2 regions of the Massilimicrobiota sp. An142 genome follow, and region 2 is predicted to be linked to the other one. Evidence: a T-box and tRNA genes for the amino acid it is inferred to sense, from the RefSeq annotation. Region 2 holds a T-box; the other holds one or more tRNA genes.
What was found. The T-box of region 2 lies ahead of alaS (alanine--tRNA ligase). A T-box ahead of a tRNA ligase gene usually reads a tRNA of that ligase, here a tRNA-Ala.
Positions count from the first base shown of each region.

Region 1: it has a tRNA-Ala gene. The T-box ahead of alaS (alanine--tRNA ligase) is inferred to sense a tRNA for this amino acid. The anticodon was not compared.

Region 1 covers NZ_NFLD01000023.1:21,257-31,806, forward strand. Annotated here, with positions in the region: gene B5E87_RS10100 (glycoside hydrolase family 1 protein) at 1-588, opposite strand, end outside; gene B5E87_RS10105 (hypothetical protein) at 672-1,298, opposite strand; gene B5E87_RS10110 (polysaccharide deacetylase family protein) at 1,397-2,791, opposite strand; gene B5E87_RS10115 (UDP-N-acetylmuramoyl-L-alanyl-D-glutamate--2,6-diaminopimelate ligase) at 2,830-4,290, opposite strand; gene B5E87_RS10120 (PTS sugar transporter subunit IIC) at 4,323-5,339, opposite strand; gene B5E87_RS10125 (putative ABC transporter permease) at 5,326-6,075, opposite strand; gene bsh (choloylglycine hydrolase) at 6,148-7,104, opposite strand; tRNA gene B5E87_RS10135 (tRNA-Ala) at 7,189-7,264, opposite strand; tRNA gene B5E87_RS10140 (tRNA-Ile) at 7,281-7,357, opposite strand; tRNA gene B5E87_RS10145 (tRNA-Ile) at 7,382-7,458, opposite strand; gene B5E87_RS10150 (N-acetylmuramoyl-L-alanine amidase family protein) at 7,534-8,202, opposite strand; gene B5E87_RS10155 (MATE family efflux transporter) at 8,271-9,638, opposite strand; gene B5E87_RS10160 (HAD family hydrolase) at 9,639-10,265, opposite strand; gene B5E87_RS10165 (HD domain-containing protein) at 10,262-10,550, opposite strand, start outside.
Region 2 covers NZ_NFLD01000002.1:42,182-52,731, reverse strand. Annotated here, with positions in the region: gene B5E87_RS01350 (IreB family regulatory phosphoprotein) at 1-89, opposite strand, end outside; gene alaS (alanine--tRNA ligase) at 153-2,762, opposite strand; T-box leader at 2,800-2,999, opposite strand; gene B5E87_RS01340 (dihydrofolate reductase family protein) at 3,031-3,564, opposite strand; gene B5E87_RS01335 (Na/Pi cotransporter family protein) at 3,578-4,546, opposite strand; gene B5E87_RS01330 (AI-2E family transporter) at 4,579-5,616, opposite strand; gene B5E87_RS14945 (hypothetical protein) at 5,666-5,803, opposite strand; gene recD2 (SF1B family DNA helicase RecD2) at 5,846-8,038, opposite strand; gene mnmA (tRNA 2-thiouridine(34) synthase MnmA) at 8,038-9,171, opposite strand; gene B5E87_RS01315 (ROK family protein) at 9,297-10,217, opposite strand; gene B5E87_RS01310 (RluA family pseudouridine synthase) at 10,270-10,550, opposite strand, start outside.

The DNA.
Region 1 (10,550 bases), on a different contig from region 2:
GCTATGTGCAATCAAAGTATTATGCATAATTTGATTATCAAATGTTTGTGGGTTCATCCCTTCAGGACATACTCCACCAAAAAACATTTTAGGTCCTTTTTGAAGAATTCCATTTTGTTCATTAAAAATAATCCAATAATTAACTTTATCATTATATCGATCTACAATTTTTTTGCATAATTCTACAAAAATATCAACAACTTTTCTATTCGCAAAACCATTATATTTTTCTTGTAAATAAACTGGCATTTCAAAATGATATAAAGTTGGAATAGGTTCCATTCCTCTTTCTTTTAAGGCATCAATAAATTCATCATAAAATTGGAAACCTGCTTCATTATAAGTATTTTCATCACTCATCAATCTAGACCAGTCTATAGAAAAACGATAAGCATTAAATCCCATTTCTTGAAATAAGTCAAAATCTTCTTTATATCTATGATAACTATCAATACCATCTTTAAAATCTGAGAAATCACCTGTTACAGTTAAATCACAGACAGCTGGAACTTTTCCTCCTTCCTGATAAGCTCCTTCACTTTGATGAGCAGTGACTGCCCCACCCCATAAAAAATCTTTTCTTAACATCGTTCATCCTCCTTTATTTTACTTTTATTTTTTCATCAATTTACTTGAAATTCAATGAAAAATAACTTGAATTTTTAATAAAACTATCTTGTATAATTAAACATTTTCCCATCATATTTTTCATTTAATGTCTGTTGACTGGTAAAAACACACGAAAAATTATCATGAAAAACATGAAATGAATCCAATGGCTTGACTATGTCTAAGATTTTTTGATTGATTTCTTGAGATATACCAGTTTGCTGGCAAGCTTCACATTGCTCATCTGTTTTATAGAAAACATGAACTTGATCAAAAATAATTTTGATTTTCCATATATATGGTCTATGAATATTTTGTATTTCTTTTTGTACCTGGTTTAAAATTCTTTTTCTTATTTCATCTTCCAATGTATCATAACTGATAATCGAAGGACACTTTGTAGATATATGATGTTTTTGACAAAGTAATAAGAATTGTTCACGAATTTTCTGTTGCTTTGTTTCATCAAAATTTATACCATTCTTCATTTTTTGTTGATCATCATGATTCCATAATATAAGTTTCAATCTGGATTGATTATCATGTGTCTGATCATAAATAAAATCATAAAGTTTTAATTGAAAAACCTGCTCAAACCATTGTTCAAATTCTAATAAAAATAAACTTTTCTGTTCTGGATGACACAGTAAATTGAATGCATGTTGATATTGTTGTTCATTTAAAAGCATAAAAACACCTCTTGTCTATTATACAACAAAGAGATGTTTTTATCTCGATTTTATTTATTTTTAGTCTAAACTCTTTGACATAATAACAAACAAATCTCTTAATTTTGAACATGATGATGAAACGTTGGAGAAGTTTCATCTAATACCTGAAAAACATATCCCTGCTCAATGAGATAATCTAAAATATCTGGCAGTGCCTTGACAGTATTTTCTTGTGTTCCACTATCATGCATCAAAAACATAATATCTTCTCGATTCCCAATTTCTTCAATAGCTTTCTTTTTAAGACCATCTACCGTTTTAATCCCTTCTCCATCACCATTAATAGAAGTCCAATCATAATATTGATATCCTAAATCAATAACCTTTTTTGTTAAACGTGTCATGATACCATCATTATATTTCTTAGAAACAAGATTACTGGAACCACCTGGAAAACGTATAAAATTCACATTCTTCCCAATTTGTTGATAAACAACATCCTTAATTTTATTTAAATCACTTATATAATTTTTTAAAGAACTATAAATATATTCATAATCATGACTATATGTGTGCAATCCTATTGTATGCCCTTTTTGATATGCTTCTTTAATATAATGAAAATCTTTAGGGGAGGTTCCTGTCACAAAAAAAGTTGCTTTAATATGATATTGATCTAGAATTTCTAGAATTTCTTTGGTATTTGATGATGGACCATCATCAAAGGTTAAATAACACGTTTTCTTCCCATCACTTAAAGCTTCACGATTATCATATTGACTTAAAACTTCAATCTTTCTTATAAATGTATCCTCATTACCCGATTGATCCTTAACATGATAATAAACTTCATATTCACCAATTTTACGAATATTCAGTTTAGAATCATCAATGGTTAATACTGGTGAATCATCATGATCATCTTTAACAATGACATCTTTTTTTAAATCAATTTCATCTCCAATCAATAATGTAATGGGTGTCAAACCACTCACTACTGGTGGCTGTTCATCTTTTGCCTGAACTTGTACATAGGCACTTTTCTCTGATTTATTTCCATAACTATCTTCCACAACAACTACAACTTTATAAGTTTTCACTTCATGAAAAGTATAATTTTGTTGAAAATAAACTTCTGTTTTAGAATCATCACGAATGTTTTTAACCAATTCTTTTGCAGATATTGTTTCATCTTTCAAAATTGTCTTATTTTGTGTTTCAAATTGTGGAGGTAACATATCATCAACATAAACAATTAAAGTAAAAACTTTTTGATGATAAGAATAGACTATTTTATATTGACCAAGTTGACTATTATCAACTTGATTATCAATCTTGATTTCATCTTCTTCGATATGTGAAAGTTTTTCAATATATTGTAGCGGTTCAACTTCCTGATATAATGCTAAATGAATTTCTTTATCTACAAAAGTTATACGTGGCTGTAAAAACAGATAAACAATTAAGACAATCAAACAAAATACAAAAGTATAAAAAAAGACTTTTTTCATATGTATCACCAAGATACTATATGAATGAAAAGTCTTTTTTAGTCCTCCTGTTGAAAATATTCTTCAATGATTTGTCTTTCACTAAAAGGTAATGGTTCTTCATCCAAAATCTGATAATCTTCATGCCCTTTTCCTAGACACAAAATAATATCATGAGCTTCAGCATGCTCAAGAGCATAATGAATGGCTTGTTGACGATCTTCTATAACAATATATTCCCCATTTTCTTTATTGATCCCCTCAATAATATCCTGACAGATTTTTTGTACTGATTCGCCACGTGGATTATCTGCTGTTAAAATAGAGAAAGCATGATATTTTGCGACAATTTCTCCAGCTCCATAACGTCTATGCACATCTCTATGTCCACCTAATCCATAGACACAATAAATACGGTGAGGATGATATTCACTCATAGTCGATAAGATACTATCAAAAGATAACGCATTGTGTGCATAATCAATAAAAACTGTATATGGACGAGGAACTGGTACCATTTCTACACGTCCTTTTACACTGACTTGTTTTAAAGCTTCTTGGATATAAGGAACATCTATATCTAAAAGATGACATATCATAATTGCGACTAATGAATTATAGACACTAAATTTTCCAGGTGTATTCGTTTGAAATGATGCTGAAATAACACCATTTGTATCAAATGTCACACCTAATATATTATCTTGACGATAAAGATTGATGTTGCAAGCCTGTAAATCACTTTCCTGATCTATAGAATAAGTTTGAATCTGACAGTGAGCACGATCTATCATATCTAAATAATGTTCATCATCCTTGTTGAATAAACCAATGCGACACATTTGAAACAATTGTTTTTTACATGACATATAATGTTCAAAAGAGCGGTGCTCATTTTCACCAATATGATCAGGTGATAAATTCGTAAAAACACCTATATCAAAATCAATACCTGTTACACGGTCTAACATAAGTCCCTGTGATGAAACTTCCATAACACAATATTCACAACCTGCTTCCACCATTTCATGCATTAATTTTTGCAGTTCAAAAGATTCAGGTGTGGTATTCTTTGTTTTTCTAAATTCACCATTTACAATAGAACCAATTGTTCCAATGATGCCGACTTTTTTATGAGCCTTTTCTAAAATAGAAGCCACCATATAAGATGTTGTTGTTTTCCCTTTAGTTCCAGTAATCCCGATGACTTTCATTTGACGACTTGGATGATGAAAGAAAGCACAAGAAAGTAACGCTAAAGCCTTTCTTGCATTATCAACTAATAAATAAGTGATTCCTTCCTGATATTCCACTGGATGCTCAATCACAATAACCTTTGCACCTTTTTGAATAACCTGATCAATAAAAGAGTGTCCATCAACCTTTGCGCCAGGAATACAAACAAATAGACTGCCTGATTGAACTGTTCTGGAATCATAATCTATTTGTGAAACTTCTTCATCTAAATGTCCTTGAATGAACTGATAATTCATTTCATCTAGTAATTCATTTAATTTCATTTTCCTCACCATTCCTCATTTGATATCTATCTTTAAATTTGAGATATTTGTAAATCCCCATTTTTTATGTAATTTAATTTTCTAAATGCTTTATACATACTATAACAAACAACCATTGGCAAAACAACATCTATCAAAAACAGTGGTATCCAATAAGTTGTTGCCATGATTGAAAATGAATCCGTTAATCCTAATAATCCTGTTAGTCCCATAGCTGAACCTTGCACACTGCAACGTAAAGAAAAAAGCACTGAAATCATTCCACTTAACATACTGGCAAGTAGTGGTGGTATCCATATAACAGGTCGTTTGACAATATTTTTAAACTGTAAAAGACTTGTCCCTAAACCAATAGCCAAAACTTCACCAAAACGATTATCATTCATTGACATCACAGCAAATCCAATCATTTGACTACATACTCCAGCCAGTACAGCTCCTAAAACAACACCATTAAAATCAACCATTATACTTGTTAAAAGTAAAGATGAAAGTGGTGATGTTGTGATGACACCAGCTAATAAAGCAACTAGCATTCCCATTAAAACAGAAGGCATTGTTGCACATTGTTTCATTACACTATTGAGCCAGAAAGAAATTTGATGCATAAATGGTCCTATAAGCCAGACAACCAAACCAGCACAGCCAATTGACATAACTGGTACCAGCCAAATATCAAAAGGTGTTTTTCCCTGTACCAAACGCCCTACTTCAATTGCTAAAATGACAGCTATATAAGCTAACAATGGATTCCCCGTCGCAAGCGATATCTGACCGCCATCTACAACAATTGTTCCGGCACCGATCGTTCCAGCCAGCAATGCCGTCAACAAATTCATCCCTCTAGCATCAATACATAAGCCCATTGCAATACCAATGGCAGGTCCCATTAAATAACCAAGCATGACTCCCCATTGATAAAGCATATTGATATGAACAGCCGTCCCAATCTGTTTCAAGATGATACCAAAGACAACACTCACAAAATAGCCATATGCCAATCCATTCAATGTTCTTACAATATAATTTTCATGTCTATTTCTTGCCATCCTGTTTTTCCTCTTTTCTTTGATGATTCATTAATGCAGGGAAAGCTTTCATAATACGACGCTCACTCATAGATTTATCATGTATCCATTGACGATAACTTGAGATATCATTTTCTTTCCATAAATCCATTAATTCATTAAAACTGTGTTTACTTTGTTCAACATCATCAATCAATTTTTGCATTGATGATTCTATATCCTTCATAAATTCATCTAAACGTTCATCCAAATGTGTTAATGATACGACTGTAAAAATAAGATCAATGATAAATATTGTCGTTAACATTGTTGCTATCACAACCAATGTAATTAAGCCATGTTGCATGATTTTTTCTAACAAATAAGGTTGAACAAATTTCACTGCAACAACACTAAAAACACCAAAAACTAAAAAACCTTCTAAACAAACTCTTCCATTAACATGAAAAGCTTTATCAGAATAATCCCACCATCTTCTATGATAAAGTTTCTCCATAGCCCATGATGTTATATATTCAATCACACAGGCCACAAATGCTCCTTCAATAAAAACAGATAAATAACTTTCATTAGCAGAAAATAAAAGAGAGACAGTGATGGCTCCAAAACCATATATTGGAACAATAGGTCCATTTAAAAAGCCACTATTTTTAATTCTATGACGCGTCATAATTGGACATATCAAAGATTCCCAAATCCATCCTGCAAAACCATATATATAAAAAGTTACAATATAAGCACTAATATATTTTTCCATAATAAACTCCTTATCTAGAAATATTATACTTCGTTTTTATGATTAAGCAAGAAAAAAACTGCTTACGCAGTTTCATTGATATTGAATATTTTGTTGTCTATTTAATGGGTAGATGGATAATTGTGAAGCAGAAACTTTATTTTTCATTTGAATACAATGAATTTGATTATTTTCATATGTCTTGTAATAATAAGCCCCTTCATTCATACTCATACAACAAGAATAAACCGTATAATCATCCTGATTTTGTGCTGTTTTCACTGAACCTTTGACCATTGCTACAGCATCTAAAATATGAAAAATCTGACTGACATTCTCTTCTTCTTTTTCACTCATCACAGCATTTTCCTTTAACCACAATGTTTTCACAAAACGTGAAGCAGGTGAAAAATCACCAGGAATACCGATTGTCCCAAATCCGTTTCCATAAGGCTTCAATGATTGGTCCGTTAAATGATCTTGAGGATAAGACGATGTTAAATGCATATAGTTATGGACATTCCATTGATGATACGGATAAGGTGGATTGTTGGTTAAAATATGAAAAGCATCTTGATAAACCTGCAATCCTGATTCTGTTGATTCCAGAATCAGACTCTCTTTTTGATCGGCAATAATCCAATGTAAAGGTGCTAAAGGCAATTTTTCGTGGAATGGAATATCCAAAAGATGAAAACGATCAATAACCTTTTTGACCTCTTGTACGCTTTGATATTGCCCTAAAATATAGGGAATGAGTTCATAAGGCGTTATATTGGTTTTGTTGGCCTGTTCAGGAAAATAACGAGCATTCCCTGGAAAATATAAGCCAGCCATGCATAATCCCTTTTCATTCATAGCTTCAGCATATAATGGATAATTTTCCACGACTGTTGCCATACCAATCATTGCATATTGATTTTTAAACAATGTTCCATTTTTTAATGGAAAAGAATAATGTCTTGGTGTCAATACAACCTGTTCACCAAATGTTGTTTCCAGATCTAAATTTCTACCAAAATACCCATTTAATTGAAATGCTGTACACATATCAAAATCACCTCATTACCATTATAGACCAATTTCTATCAAATAACAAAAAAACCTATATTGATATATAGGTTACATACATAATGGTGGAGCTTAGCGGGATCGAACCGCTGACCTCCTGCGTGCAAAGCAGGCGCTCTCCCAGCTGAGCTAAAGCCCCATTATTCAATTATACATGGTGGGCCTGAATGGACTTGAACCATCGACCTCACCCTTATCAGGGGTGCGCTCTAACCAGCTGAGCTACAGGCCCATGTATATATATAACAGTTATTAATGGTGGGCCTGAATGGACTTGAACCATCGACCTCACCCTTATCAGGGGTGCGCTCTAACCAGCTGAGCTACAGGCCCATTAACGACTGCCCTAATATATTAGCATAGGCTTCTTTTTTCGTCAATACTTTTTTTATTTTTTAAGATATATTTTTATAATGGAGCAGATAAAGCCTGAAAGTAACCCTGTATTCCATCACTAATCACTGTCGCCAGCTTTTTATGATAACTGCGACTTTTTAACTGTCCTCTTTCATTAGCATTAGATAAAAAGCCACATTCAATCAATACTCCCAGTGATTGTGTTGCACGCAAGATATAAAAACTACTTGATGAAATATTTTTCCTTGTTCCCGTTAAGGTTTTCATTTGATTATGAATACTATCAGCTAATCTTTTCCCATCCTCACTTTTTTTATAATAAAAAACTTGTGATCCCCAGGCACTAGAATTTGAAGAATTCAAATGAATACTTAAAAATAAATCTGGCTGATATTCATCAATCTTTAACGCTCTTAAATACATATCATCCTGTTTAGAATAGTTATAATTTCTTCTTGTCATATCCTGGTCATCTGTTCTTGTCATATAAACCGTTGCTCCACGTGATTCCAATTCTTCTTTCAATGCAAAACTGATTTTCAAATTTAATTCATCTTCATCGACTCCAGCAATACTCGCTCCATTGTCTAAACCCCCGTGACCAGGGTCCAAAACTATCACTCTTTGATTTAACAATTGTGATGATGAAACATGAATAACTGGTTTATATAAACATGTACATAAAGCAAAAAGAATAATAAAAGACATCATTTTTTTCATATGAATCATCACCCGTTTATTTATATGAAAAAAGAAATGTCTTTATGCTTAGAGTCTTTCTCCTTATATTAACCTTTAGCGACAGATAAACGTTTTTTCTTCAAATCTTTTCCAATTGTCAACATCATTGTTAAATAACATGCGCCTCCACCAATAAAGTTACTGATAGCTTCAGCAATAAAAACACCATCAATACCCATATATATAGGCAAAATCAAAGTCAATGGAACAACAATTATCACTTTTCTAAAAAGTGAAAAGAAAACCGCCTGTTTAGACTTTCCTAATCCTACCGCCACAGCTTGCCCCGTCATTTGAAAAGCCATCATAAAAAAGCCAAAAAAGTATAAATGAATAGCTTGCGTTCCATGTGTTATGATTTCTGGATTATGACTAAAGATCTGAATATAAAATTGAGGAAACAAAGTAATACTGAGCCATAAAAGAAAACTCGTTAAGAAGCAAGTGATTGTTGTAAAACGAATAGCTTTTAAAACTCTTTGATATTGTTTAGCTCCATAATTATAGCCAAGCACTGGCTGTGAAGCATTAGCTAAGCCTTGTCCTGGTAAAGATACAACCTCTCTAATAGAATTAATAATTGTCATAATCGCAATATAGAAATCTCCACCATATGTCTGAAGTGTGGCATTACAAACAATTGTAACAACAGAATTTGTCAATCCCATCATAAATCCAGCCATCCCTAAAGCAAATATTTTTTTCACATGTTTTATTTTTAATTTCAGTCTTTCTTTTTTTAATTTCAATATCGTTTTTTGACCTGTTAAAAATTGGAATGTCCATAAGGCAGATACAAACTGTGATATTACAGTTGCAAGCGCTGCGCCTTTGACTCCCATTGCTAAAACAAAAATAAAGATAGGATCCAAAATAATATTTGTTATAGCACCTAACAAAACTGTCATCATGCCTATTTTCGCAAAACCTTGACTATTAATAAAACTATTCATGCCTAAACCAATCAAAACAAATGGCGTTCCTAATAAATAAATACTCATATAATCATTTGCATATGTAATGGTATTCTGACTGGCTCCAAAAGCCCATAATAACGGTTCTTTAAACAACAGTCCAATGATCATAATCAAAACTGAAAAAAGAATCAGTAGAGAAAACGAATTCCCCATAATTTCTTCTGCCAAATCATGATCTCCACTTCCTCTCGCTATAGAACAAAGTGGTGAACCACCCATACCAAATAAATTCGCAAAAGCAATAATAATTGAAATTAATGGCAAACATAAACCTAAGCCGCTCATCGCAAGAGTGGCTACATCAGGTAATCTTCCAATATAAATACGATCAACAACGTTATATAAAATATTGATAAACTGTGCAACAATCATTGGTCCAGCAATATGTAAAATATGCTGGGATACATTTCCTAATGCAAAGTTATTTTGATCTTGCATTTATATAAGCTGTAATAAATCTAATGGTTTTTCTAAAACAATTGTTGCATTTTTCATTTCTTCTTTAGCGACATTACCCCATTTGGCATATCCAAAATCTATATGAGCATTTTGAGAAGCCAATTCATCTGAACGAGCATCACCAATATAAATCACTTCATCAGGTTGAAGCTGTAATCTTTTTAAACATTCTAATAAAGGTGTTGGATCTGGTTTATGTTTATCAGTATCTTCTGCTAATATTGTAGCTTTCATATATTTATCCAACCCTTTTTCAACCATATCAATTTGATATTGAGCCTTTGTTTTGGCAGATACCACAGCTTGAATAATCCCTGATTCTTCCAGTTTTATAAAAACCTCTTCAAATCCTTCATAAAGTGTTGCTCCTTCTTCATATTCATTGACATATTGAACCCATTTGGCATATGTTTTTTCTTTATCTTTTATATTTAATTCTTCCATCACTTTCATACCAGGATAAGCCGCAAATTTTAAAACGTCTTCAAAACTCCAATCTTCATTTAATTCTTCTTTAATAATTCTCATTAATGGATACATATTCATATTTAATGTATTTAAAACTGTTCCATCAATATCATAAATAACTGCTTTATACTTTTTCATATCTTTTTTTCCTCTCTTGATAAATCTTCATAAGCTTCTTTTAACCACTGATGTGGATATAAAATACGTTTATGTTGTAACTGTTCTTTTAAAAATAAATAAGCACTATATGCTAATGATATCTTCATTCCTTCTTCAATAACATCTAAATAAGGAGGAAACTCTTTGATGCAGCAGGAATGGATACTTTTTTCGGATGGACCTATTGTCCAGGCATTTTGTAACGCTATTTCCATCATTTGATTGTGAGAAATCACAGCACTGATGTCGTGTAATAAAGCTGCC
Region 2 (10,550 bases):
TTAGCAACTGTCATTAAATGAGAATGGATAACTTCTCTTTTAATTTCTTCAGAATTAAATAGACGTGTTTGAGTAAAATCTTTTCCCATTTATACGACCTCCCATCTATATAATCTATATTACACTAAATCATTGCAAATTGCTAGTAAAACTTAGAATTGCGCTTTGATTTGTGCGATAGCTTCATCCATATGTGAGCAATCAGCACATCCTCCTTGAGCAAAGTCTGGTTTTCCACCACCACGACCAGCAGTCACCTGATTGATTGTCTTGATCATCTCTCCTGCTTTATATCCAGCTTGAACCATAGATTTTGTTAATCCTACAAAATAAGATATCTTACCTTCATATTCATTGACCATAATCACAAAACCATGCTGTAACTGATCACGAAGGTCAAAAGCCATTTGTTTAGCTAAAGCAACTTCTTTAGATTCTTGAACATATAAGAATTGTACACCATTTAAATCAACAATATTTTTAGATTGTTCCTTTGCAGATAAAGCATTGATCTGATCTAAATATTGATCTCTTTCTTTTTTGATTTCATTAGTTTCTTCAATGAAATGTGTAACTTTTTCAATTGTTTCATTCTTATTTTTAATCTTTAATAAGTCTTGAACTTGATTTAAAAGTGTTTCACTATTTTTAAATGCCTGATAAGCCTGTAATGATGTAACAGCTTCAATACGTCTTACACCAGAACCTACACTTTCTTCACTGACAATTTTAAAGATTCCAATTTCAATACTATTAGAAACATGGCATCCACCACATAATTCCTTAGAATAATCACCAACGCTGACAACACGCACTTCATCACCATATTTTTCATCAAATAAAGCCATAGCACCTGATTGCATTGCATCATCTTTACTCATTAACTGAATATCAACATTCAATCCCTTGAAGATTTGTTCATTAACCTGATCTTCAACTTGTTGTAATTGTTCTAAAGTCATTTTTTGAGGATGAGTAAAGTCAAAACGTAATCTTTGATCATCTACATATGATCCAGCCTGTGAAACATGTTCTCCTAATACATTCTTTAAAGCTTTTTGTAAAAGATGTGTTGCTGTATGATTATGAGTAATAAACGCACGTTTTCTTGTATCAACATATAAAGTTAATACATCTCCAACACGAATTTCACCTTTTTTAACGTTAACTATGTGTAAATGTTGTTGATGAGGTGCCTTATGAACATCTTTAACTTCAATTTCTGTAGAATCATTAGACATCATTCCTGTATCAGCACATTGTCCACCCATTTCAGCATAGAAAGTTGTCTGATCTAAAATGATTTCGCCTTGGCTATCAATCACATCACATTTCACACCCTCTTGGAATGTCGCAATGACTTTCGCCTGAATTGGTGTTGGATTATAAATGAATGTAGATGGGGCATCAAATGCCATTAAATCAGGTTTTTGTGATGACATAGATTCTAAATCACCACGAGCATTACGTGCACGTTCCTGTTGTGCTTTCATTTCTGCTTTGAAACCTTCTTCATCCACTTCAAAACCAGACTCTTCAGCAATTTCCACAGTTAATTCTAATGGGAAACCATATGTATCATATAATTTAAAAGCATCTTGACCATTTAATAAATGATTTTGGCTTTTTTCTAACATCTGATTTAATAGTTTTTCTCCATTTGATAATGTCTTATGGAAAGCTTCTTCTTCTTTTTTAACTAAACCACTTACATATTCCACTTTAGCAGGTAGATAATCATAGAAATCTTTCATGATATCCGCAACCACACCAACGAGTTCATACATAAATGAATGATCAATACCAATCTTTTTACCATAACGTACTGCACGTCTTAAAATTCTTCTTAAAACATAACCACGTCCAGCATTATCAAATAATGCACCATCGCTTAATGCAAAAGTCACAGTACGAATATGATCAGCAATCACACGATAAGCCATTTTATTATCTTGATATGGAACCTTTGCAAGCTTTTCAGTCGCATGGATAATTGGTAAGAATAAATCAGTATCAAAGTTTGTTTCTCCCTCTTGAATAATGCTGACTAATCTTTCTAATCCCATTCCTGTATCAATATTTTTTTGTGGTAATTCTTTATATTCTTTACGATCAATAGCTGGATTGCAGTCATATTGTGAAAAGACAACATTCCATACTTCAATGTAACGATCATTTTCCATTTCATCAAAGAATAATTTTTCTCCTAATCCTTCTGGATCATATTTTTCTCCACGATCATAGAAAATTTCTGAATCTGGTCCTCCTGGACCTTCACCAATTTCCCAGAAATTATCATCTGTTTTTAAAATATGACTTGGATCAACATGACAAACTTCTGTCCAGATACGATAAGCTTCTTCATCATCAGTATAAACACTGATATAAAGTTTATCCTTATCAAAACCAATCCATTCAGGACTTGTTAAAAACTCCCATGCAAAAGGAATCGCTTCTGCCTTAAAGTAATCTCCAATTGAGAAGTTTCCTAACATTTCAAAGAAAGTGTGATGTCTTGCTGTTTTCCCAACATTTTCAATATCATTTGTACGAATTGATTTTTGTGCATTCGCAATACGATTACATGCTGGCTTTTCTGTTCCATCAAAATATTTTTTTAATGCTGCAACCCCTGCATTGATCCATAATAATGTTGGATCATTATGTGGGATTAATGATGCTCCAGGTTCAATCATATGTCCTTTTGATTTGAAAAAATCCAAAAACATTTGTCTAACCTGATTACCTGTTAATTGTTTCATGATTTTCCTCCTTTTAATTAAAAAAAAGTCATTCCTGAAAAGGAACGACTATCATCGCGGTACCATCCTCATTCATAATGAATACTCATTATGCTCTTTGATCGTTAACGCCGATTTACGTTGATGTTTGCATCACTCTTAGAAGGTAGCTTTCTTTACAAGTATCCAGGAATTTTCACCAGCCATTCCCTCTCTTCAAGATCACTTATAAATACTTTTCTTCTTCAACGATTTGACTTTGATATTATATCCAATTTATTATCAAAAATCAATACTTCTTCTGATATTCAATATCAACAATACCATTATAAACATAAGTTTTTATCAAAGATAATCTTTTTTCCTGATCAAAATCTTCAAATAAACGTTTCCCTTTTCCAATTAATGTTGGAATCATAGAAATATGATATTCATCAATCATATTAGCCTGAATTAAAGGTGTAATCAATTGTTGACCACCACAAATCCAAATATCTTTTCCAGAATCCTGTTTTTTTTGAACTAATGAACAAATATCTTCAGATGTGACAATGACATGATCTGATGATAACTGAGTCAAAGATGATAAAACATAAATCTTTAATCCTTGGTGAATCCAATATTGATTGACTTTCTTTTCTATCATACGAAAAGCTGTTTCACTCATAATGACACTATCAACATGTTTTAATAAATGATGATAACTTTCTGTTTTTTCATCTGTAGGATTGTCACCATGCAGCCAATCTATACGTCCATGTTGATCGGTGATATATCCATCTAAACTCATTGCGATATACAAAATGACTTTTCTCACTATCATCCTTACTTTCTTTTTATTTTTTATGGTGATATGGGTAAATCCATTGAATAGTCTGAATCAGATAAGGTTCACATAGTAAGACAATGAATGTTGTCATCATATTATAAAATGTATGCATATTGGCTATTTGATGGAGGGGTGATAATGGTGTCCATCCTGCAATCCAATCAGCGAGAGGAATCATTTGTGAAATAATTAAAAAACTGATAGCTCCTACAACATTAAAAAGAAAATGAAACAATGCTAGACGTTTTCCATTGCGTGATCCTTTTAAAGAAGCAAGAAAACCTGTTATACATGTTCCTAAATCAAAACCTAGAATCAGATAAACAGCCTGATGAAAAGAAATCAACTGTTTAGAAGCGAGAATTTGTAAAATACCAATAGATGCTGATGAACTTTGAATTAAAGCTGTAAACAACATACCGATACAAACACCCCATATTGGATTTTGAATATGCATCAAAGCATTCACAAATGTGGATGAGTGTTGTAGGGGCAACATGGATTGAGCCATCATTTCAAGTCCCATAAATAATAGTCCTAAAGCCATCATCACTTGTCCACATAGATGCTTAATGCCATGACTTATCAGATATAAACATACGCCTACAAAGGCTAACAATGGCGCAAACATGCCAATATCTAAAGCAATCATCTGTCCTGTTATAGTTGTCCCAATATTAGCTCCCATCATAACCCAGATAGCTCTTTTTAATGACATAATATGAGCATTTAAAAATCCAATGAGAATAACACTCATAGCAGATGAGCTTTGAATCAGGCATGTCAACAAAGTCCCTACACCAATAGCTTTCCACTTATGATTGGTCAGTTTTAATAAAAAGATTTCTAATCTTTCTCCCAATCCTTCTGTTAATCCTTCTGATAACAGTTCCATGCCAAACAGAAATAATGCCAATCCTCCTAACAGTCCTAAATAATGAGAAATCGTCATGGCTTCACACCCCTTTATTATCATATATGATAATAAAGAAAAAATTTGTAAAATCTTTATCGGTTTTCATGATGCATAATTCTCTTAATATCATCACCAATACGTAAATTCTTGAAAAGTTCTCCAATAAAAACAACATATGACAATAATAGTGGCGAAAAAATCATACCAATCAGACCAAAAAGATCTCCAAAGAAAGTCAATGCTATTAAAAGAAGAATAGGATGTAAATGAATGCCTTTAGAAAATAAATAAGGTTGTAAATAAGAAGATTCTAAATATTGTAAAACCATAATCACAATAAGAGATGCATAACCAAGATGCTGGTCAATAAAGAATTCATAAATAACAACTGGTATGCCACCAATATAAGGTCCTACATAAGGAATGAGATTTGTAAGTGATAAAAATAATGCAATCCAAACTGCAAAATTCTGATTTATAAAAAAGAAAGGAATAAAGCACATCAAAAAGAAGAAGAAAAAATCTAAAATCATTGATTTCATAAACTGATATGTTGTGAGTTTTAATTTTTTTAATGTCTGCATACAGATACCTTGTTTTTCAAAAGGAAGATAGACAATGGCTTTTTCAATTAAATGAAGATTATCATAAGATAAATAAAATGAAATGCCTAATGCTATAAAAATATTTCCAACCCAGTAAATGACTGTCTGTGTCCAACCATTAAACATATCTATAAAATAATCAATGACTTGATATTCTTCTAAAAAACGAATAAAAGTAGAAAAAATAGGATTAACCATAATCTGACTATCACAGATACGATGATAAAAAATAAGACATTGATCTAATAAATAAGGGATTAAAAAATAACAGCTTAAAATAAAAAACAATGAAAAAGATAAATACAAGTGTGTTACAACAACTTTTCTAGAAAGGCGATCACTGGTAAAATAATCAATCAGGGGATCAATAAGAAAATGAAAAAACAATGCAATAATAACAGGAAAAATCAATTGAAAAATATAAATCAATAATGATCCTATACGAAATAAAGTATAAACATAATAAAGTAAAATAGCACAAATACAAAAAATGATGAGAGAACGTGCGATATTGTTTCTTTTCATTTCAACCTCCACGACAAGAAAAGGACTACAATGAGTCCTTTTGTACTTCTTAAAGTTGTTCCTTAATCGCTTTTTTGGCTTTATGAACAGTATGTTCGATGTTATCGGCACATGGCATATCACTCATCATAATCATTGCCGCAGCAACAATTCCTGCCGAGAAAAAAGCAACAGCTAATTTTGACATAATTATTCACTCCTTTAAAAGTACAATCTTAGTATGTCCTGATTATTCAAAATCATACAAAGAAATTTCAGGAGTTTCGTTCATTCTTGAAATCAATGTCGTTTTCCTTCGATCATCTTGTTCTCGACTAATTCCATATTGAAAAGCCTGATGATTTCCTAAAAACCATAAAGACTGTTTTGCTCGTGTTAATCCTGTATAAATCAGATTCTTTTTCAACATAATATAATAGTCTTTTAAAACAGGCATAATGACAATTTTAAATTCATTTCCCTGTGATTTATGAACACTCATGCAATAAGCATGTGTCAATGTATAAAATTCCTGTGGCGTATATTCAACAATAGTTCCATCAAAATCAACAATCATCATATCTGATAAATATTCAAAATTATCTTTATAACAGATTTCTACCAATGTTCCTATATCGCCATTAAAAACATTATCTTCAATACGATTTTTTAACTGTAAAATCTTATCGCCTTCTCTAAATAAACGTTTACCCACACGCAGTTCATTTTTAAATCCATCTTGAGGATTAAATAATTCCTGTAGACAATCATTTAAAGCATCAATACCAGCAACACCATTATACATTGGTGCTAAAACTTGTATATCATGCACATCATAGCCATCTTCTAATGCTTTTGTGACTAATACACGAACGTATTTGACAACATCATAGGCGGCACATGTTTGAAAATGAATATCCTGATACTTTGAAAATAAAGTTTCATCATATTGATTATTGCGAATACTATGGGCTAATTGAACAATACCACTTTCTTTGGATTGACGATATATGTGATGTAAAGCAATGGTTGGGATACGCTGACAACTGATGAGATCATTTAAAACACGACCAGGTGCCACAGATGGCAATTGCTGATCATCTCCAATCAAAAGAATCTGACTGACTTTTTGACAAGCTAACAAAAGATGTGAAAACAATAAAGAATCGACCATTGAAAACTCATCAATGATCAATAAATCCACATCTAATGGATTTTTCTCATTAATTGCAAAAGTATTTGTATGTAAATCCCATTTCAATAAACGATGAATGGTACAAGCTTCCACTCCTGTCACTTCAGTCAAACGTTTAGCTGCTCTACCAGTTGGTGCAACAACAGCTAATTTTTGATCAGGATTTAAACGCTGATAGATTTTAATCATAGCATTGACAATCGTTGTTTTTCCAGTTCCTGGTCCTCCGGTAATAATCATAGCTGACTGTTTTAAAAAGAGTGTCATCGCTTCTTTTTGAAAATGATCATATTGAATAGATAACTCTGTTTCTAAATCTGCAATAATGGTATCAATTTCCTGCTGATCATATTCATACAAAGGCGCATGAAGCCATTTTTGAAAGATTTTTGATATTTGTATTTCACTTTGATATAAATCATAAGGATAATAACGATCATCTTCCTGAATAATTTTACGTTGTTCAAGAACATCCTGCAAAGCTGTTTCAAAACTTTCATCATCAATTTGAGGAATATAGCGATGAAATCTTTTCACGATAGCCTCAAAATTATGATATGTACTTCCATCTTGAAAACAGGCTTCTTTTAAAGCATAAACAATAGCTGCCTGAATACGATGATGATCATGTTGATCAACACCTATTTTCAATGCCAGATCATCTGCCGTTTTAAAACCAATTCCATCAATATCATCAATTAACTGATAAGGATTATTCTGTAAGATATCCAATGTTTTTTCCTGATAGACAGCTTGAATTAAAGCCAGATGACGTGTCGAAATACCATGTCCCATGAAAAACATCAAAACTTCCTGATCGAAATCCTGGGAATTTAACACACTCGCAATCGTTTCACGTTTGGTTTCATTCATACCACGAACATGATCTAAAACATGCTTATCTTCTTTAATCTTACTTAATGCATCTTGACCCAAAGCTTCCACAATAGCACTGGCCTGTTTTTCACCAATCCCTTTAAATAAAGGACTAGATAAATAGCGAATGATTTCACTTTCCTCATTCGCTAAAACAATCTCATAAGATTGAATCTGAAATTGTTTCCCATATTTAGGATGAATCACATAATCACCCTGAAAATGATATTTATCCTGTAGATTTACATAACTCATATAACCCGTTGCTAGAATTGGTTTATCTTCCTGTTCACTATCAATCAGACAGACAATAAACTTTGTATCCTCACTATAAAACCTAATACGTTTAATAATTCCCGTATATTCTAACATTATAAGTATGTAATCTCCTTATCATCTTTATACACTTTATCAATCGTTCCTCCACCAAGACAGACATCACCCTGATAAAAGACTGCTTCCTGACCAGGCGTTACAGCTTTGACAGGTTGTTTGAATGTCACATAAAGTGTTGTTTCATCAACAAAATGAATCGAAACTTCATTATCTTTTTGACGATATCTAAATTTGGCTGTGCAATCATATTCTCCCGATGGTTTTTGACTACCGATCCAATTGACATCCGTAATCAAAGCACCTTCGCTCATTAACCATTGATTCTGATCACCTTGGCACACATATAAAATATTATCATCATACTTTTTACCCACAACAAACCAGGCATCACCTGGACCACCAATACCTAAACCTTTACGTTGTCCAATTGTATAATACATAATGCCTTGATGTTCACCAACAACTTGACCAGTTTCAATATCTACCATCTTTCCAGCTTTGGCTGGAATATAATTTTTCAAGAACTCTCTAAAATCTCTTTCTCCAATAAAACAGATTCCTGTACTGTCTTTTTTATGAGCCACTGGCAAATTTAAATCTTCTGCCAATTGTCTGACTTCTGGTTTGGTCATATTTCCAATTGGAAATAATGAAGACTGTAGTTGAGATTGATTTAACTGACATAAAAAGTATGTCTGATCTTTATTAGAATCAATGCCTCTTAACATGATAGAATCTTGTCCATCATGATGTTCCACACGTGCATAATGTCCTGTCGCAATATAATCGGCCTCAATAGATTTGGCATAGTCTAAAAAAGCTTTAAATTTAATATGTTTATTGCATAAAATATCAGGATTAGGCGTTCTCCCTTTGGCATATTCTTCTAAAAAATATGTAAAAACATGATCCCAATATTCCTTAATAAAATCAACACGTCTTAATTCTATTCCTAAATGCTCAGCGACCTTTTTTGCATCATTATAATCTTTTTCCTGTGGACAGATATCATCGTCATTTGTCGGATTTCCTAAAATATCATTATTTAATGATGAATCCCAGTTACGCATAAAAACGCCAATAACTTCATAACCTTGTTGCTTTAAAACATAAGCTGCAACTGCACTATCTACACCACCACTTAAACCTAATACAACTCTTTGTTTCATAGACGCCTCCTTCTTGCATATTCTATCATTTTCTTCAACAATTATAAAGTAAAAATAATGGAATACTCATATAAAAATAAAACTGATAAAGAGCATCTCACTCTTTACCAGTTGTCATATTACCATTATTTTAATTTTGACATTGGAAGCATGGCTGCACCAATAGCCCCACAATCTTCTAATTCTCTTTCTAAAATAGGGATATGTCCTCTCATACCAATATGAATTTTCGCATTGAATTGTTCAACAAGTTGATCATAGAAGTATTTTTTAGATTTCATAACCCCTCCACCTAATACAAAACAATGTGGATCAACAGTATGAGCAATATCTGCTAACATAGTAGCAAGTTCACTGACACATTCATCAACGATACCTTTTGCTTTGATATCACCTTCATCAGCTAATCTGAAAACATCTCCAGCATGATTGACACGATCTTCACCTAAGATTTCTTTTCCTTTACGTGTAATAGCTGTACCACTAGCTTCACCTTCTACAGCTCCAGGGTTTAAACCACCGAATTTATATCCGTTGTTTTTCACAATAATATTTCCAACTTCTCCAGCATGTCCTCTTCCACCAGAAACAAGTTGACCATTCACAACAAAAGCTCCACCAATTCCAGTTGAAATTGTCACATAATAACATGTTGGTTTTCCTTTACCAGCACCTAATAAAGCTTCTGCTAATCCAGCAACATTAGCATCATTATCAATAAATACAGGTAAGTTAAAACGACTTGAAAGTTTTTCACAAATAGGATAATTTTCAAATCCAGGTAAATTTGTTGCCATAATCATGACACCACGTTCAGTATCTACAGGTCCAGGAACACCAATTCCAATCCCCTGAACATTATTGATACCACCACAAATTGAATAATCTAAACTTTCAATTTGTCTTATAATTTTTGAACAAACATAATCTGGTCCATTTTCTCTTTCTGTTGCATCTTTGACTTCACTATATGATTGTCCATTTTCATCAACCAAAAGAGTACGTACGTTTGTTCCACCTAAATCAATCCCAATATAATATTTCATCTTAGTTCTCCTTCCTTGATTTATATTTATTATACAATAAAATCAACTGTTTTCATAGATTCTTTTCATGAAACAATGCATTTTTCAAAACTTCTAAGTTTTGTGGTAATGGACATGTTATGACATGATCCTGTAAGTATTTTAAAGAACCTATCGGTTTAACAAAACAGATGGAATAGGCATGTAAAAATTGATTTTGAAAATGATAAGTCTTTTTCAAATAACGATTCAATTCAAAATCTCCATATTTACTATCTCCAATCACTGGATGTCCAACACTTGATAAATGCAGACGAATCTGATGGGTTCTTCCTGTAATGATTTTAACTTTCA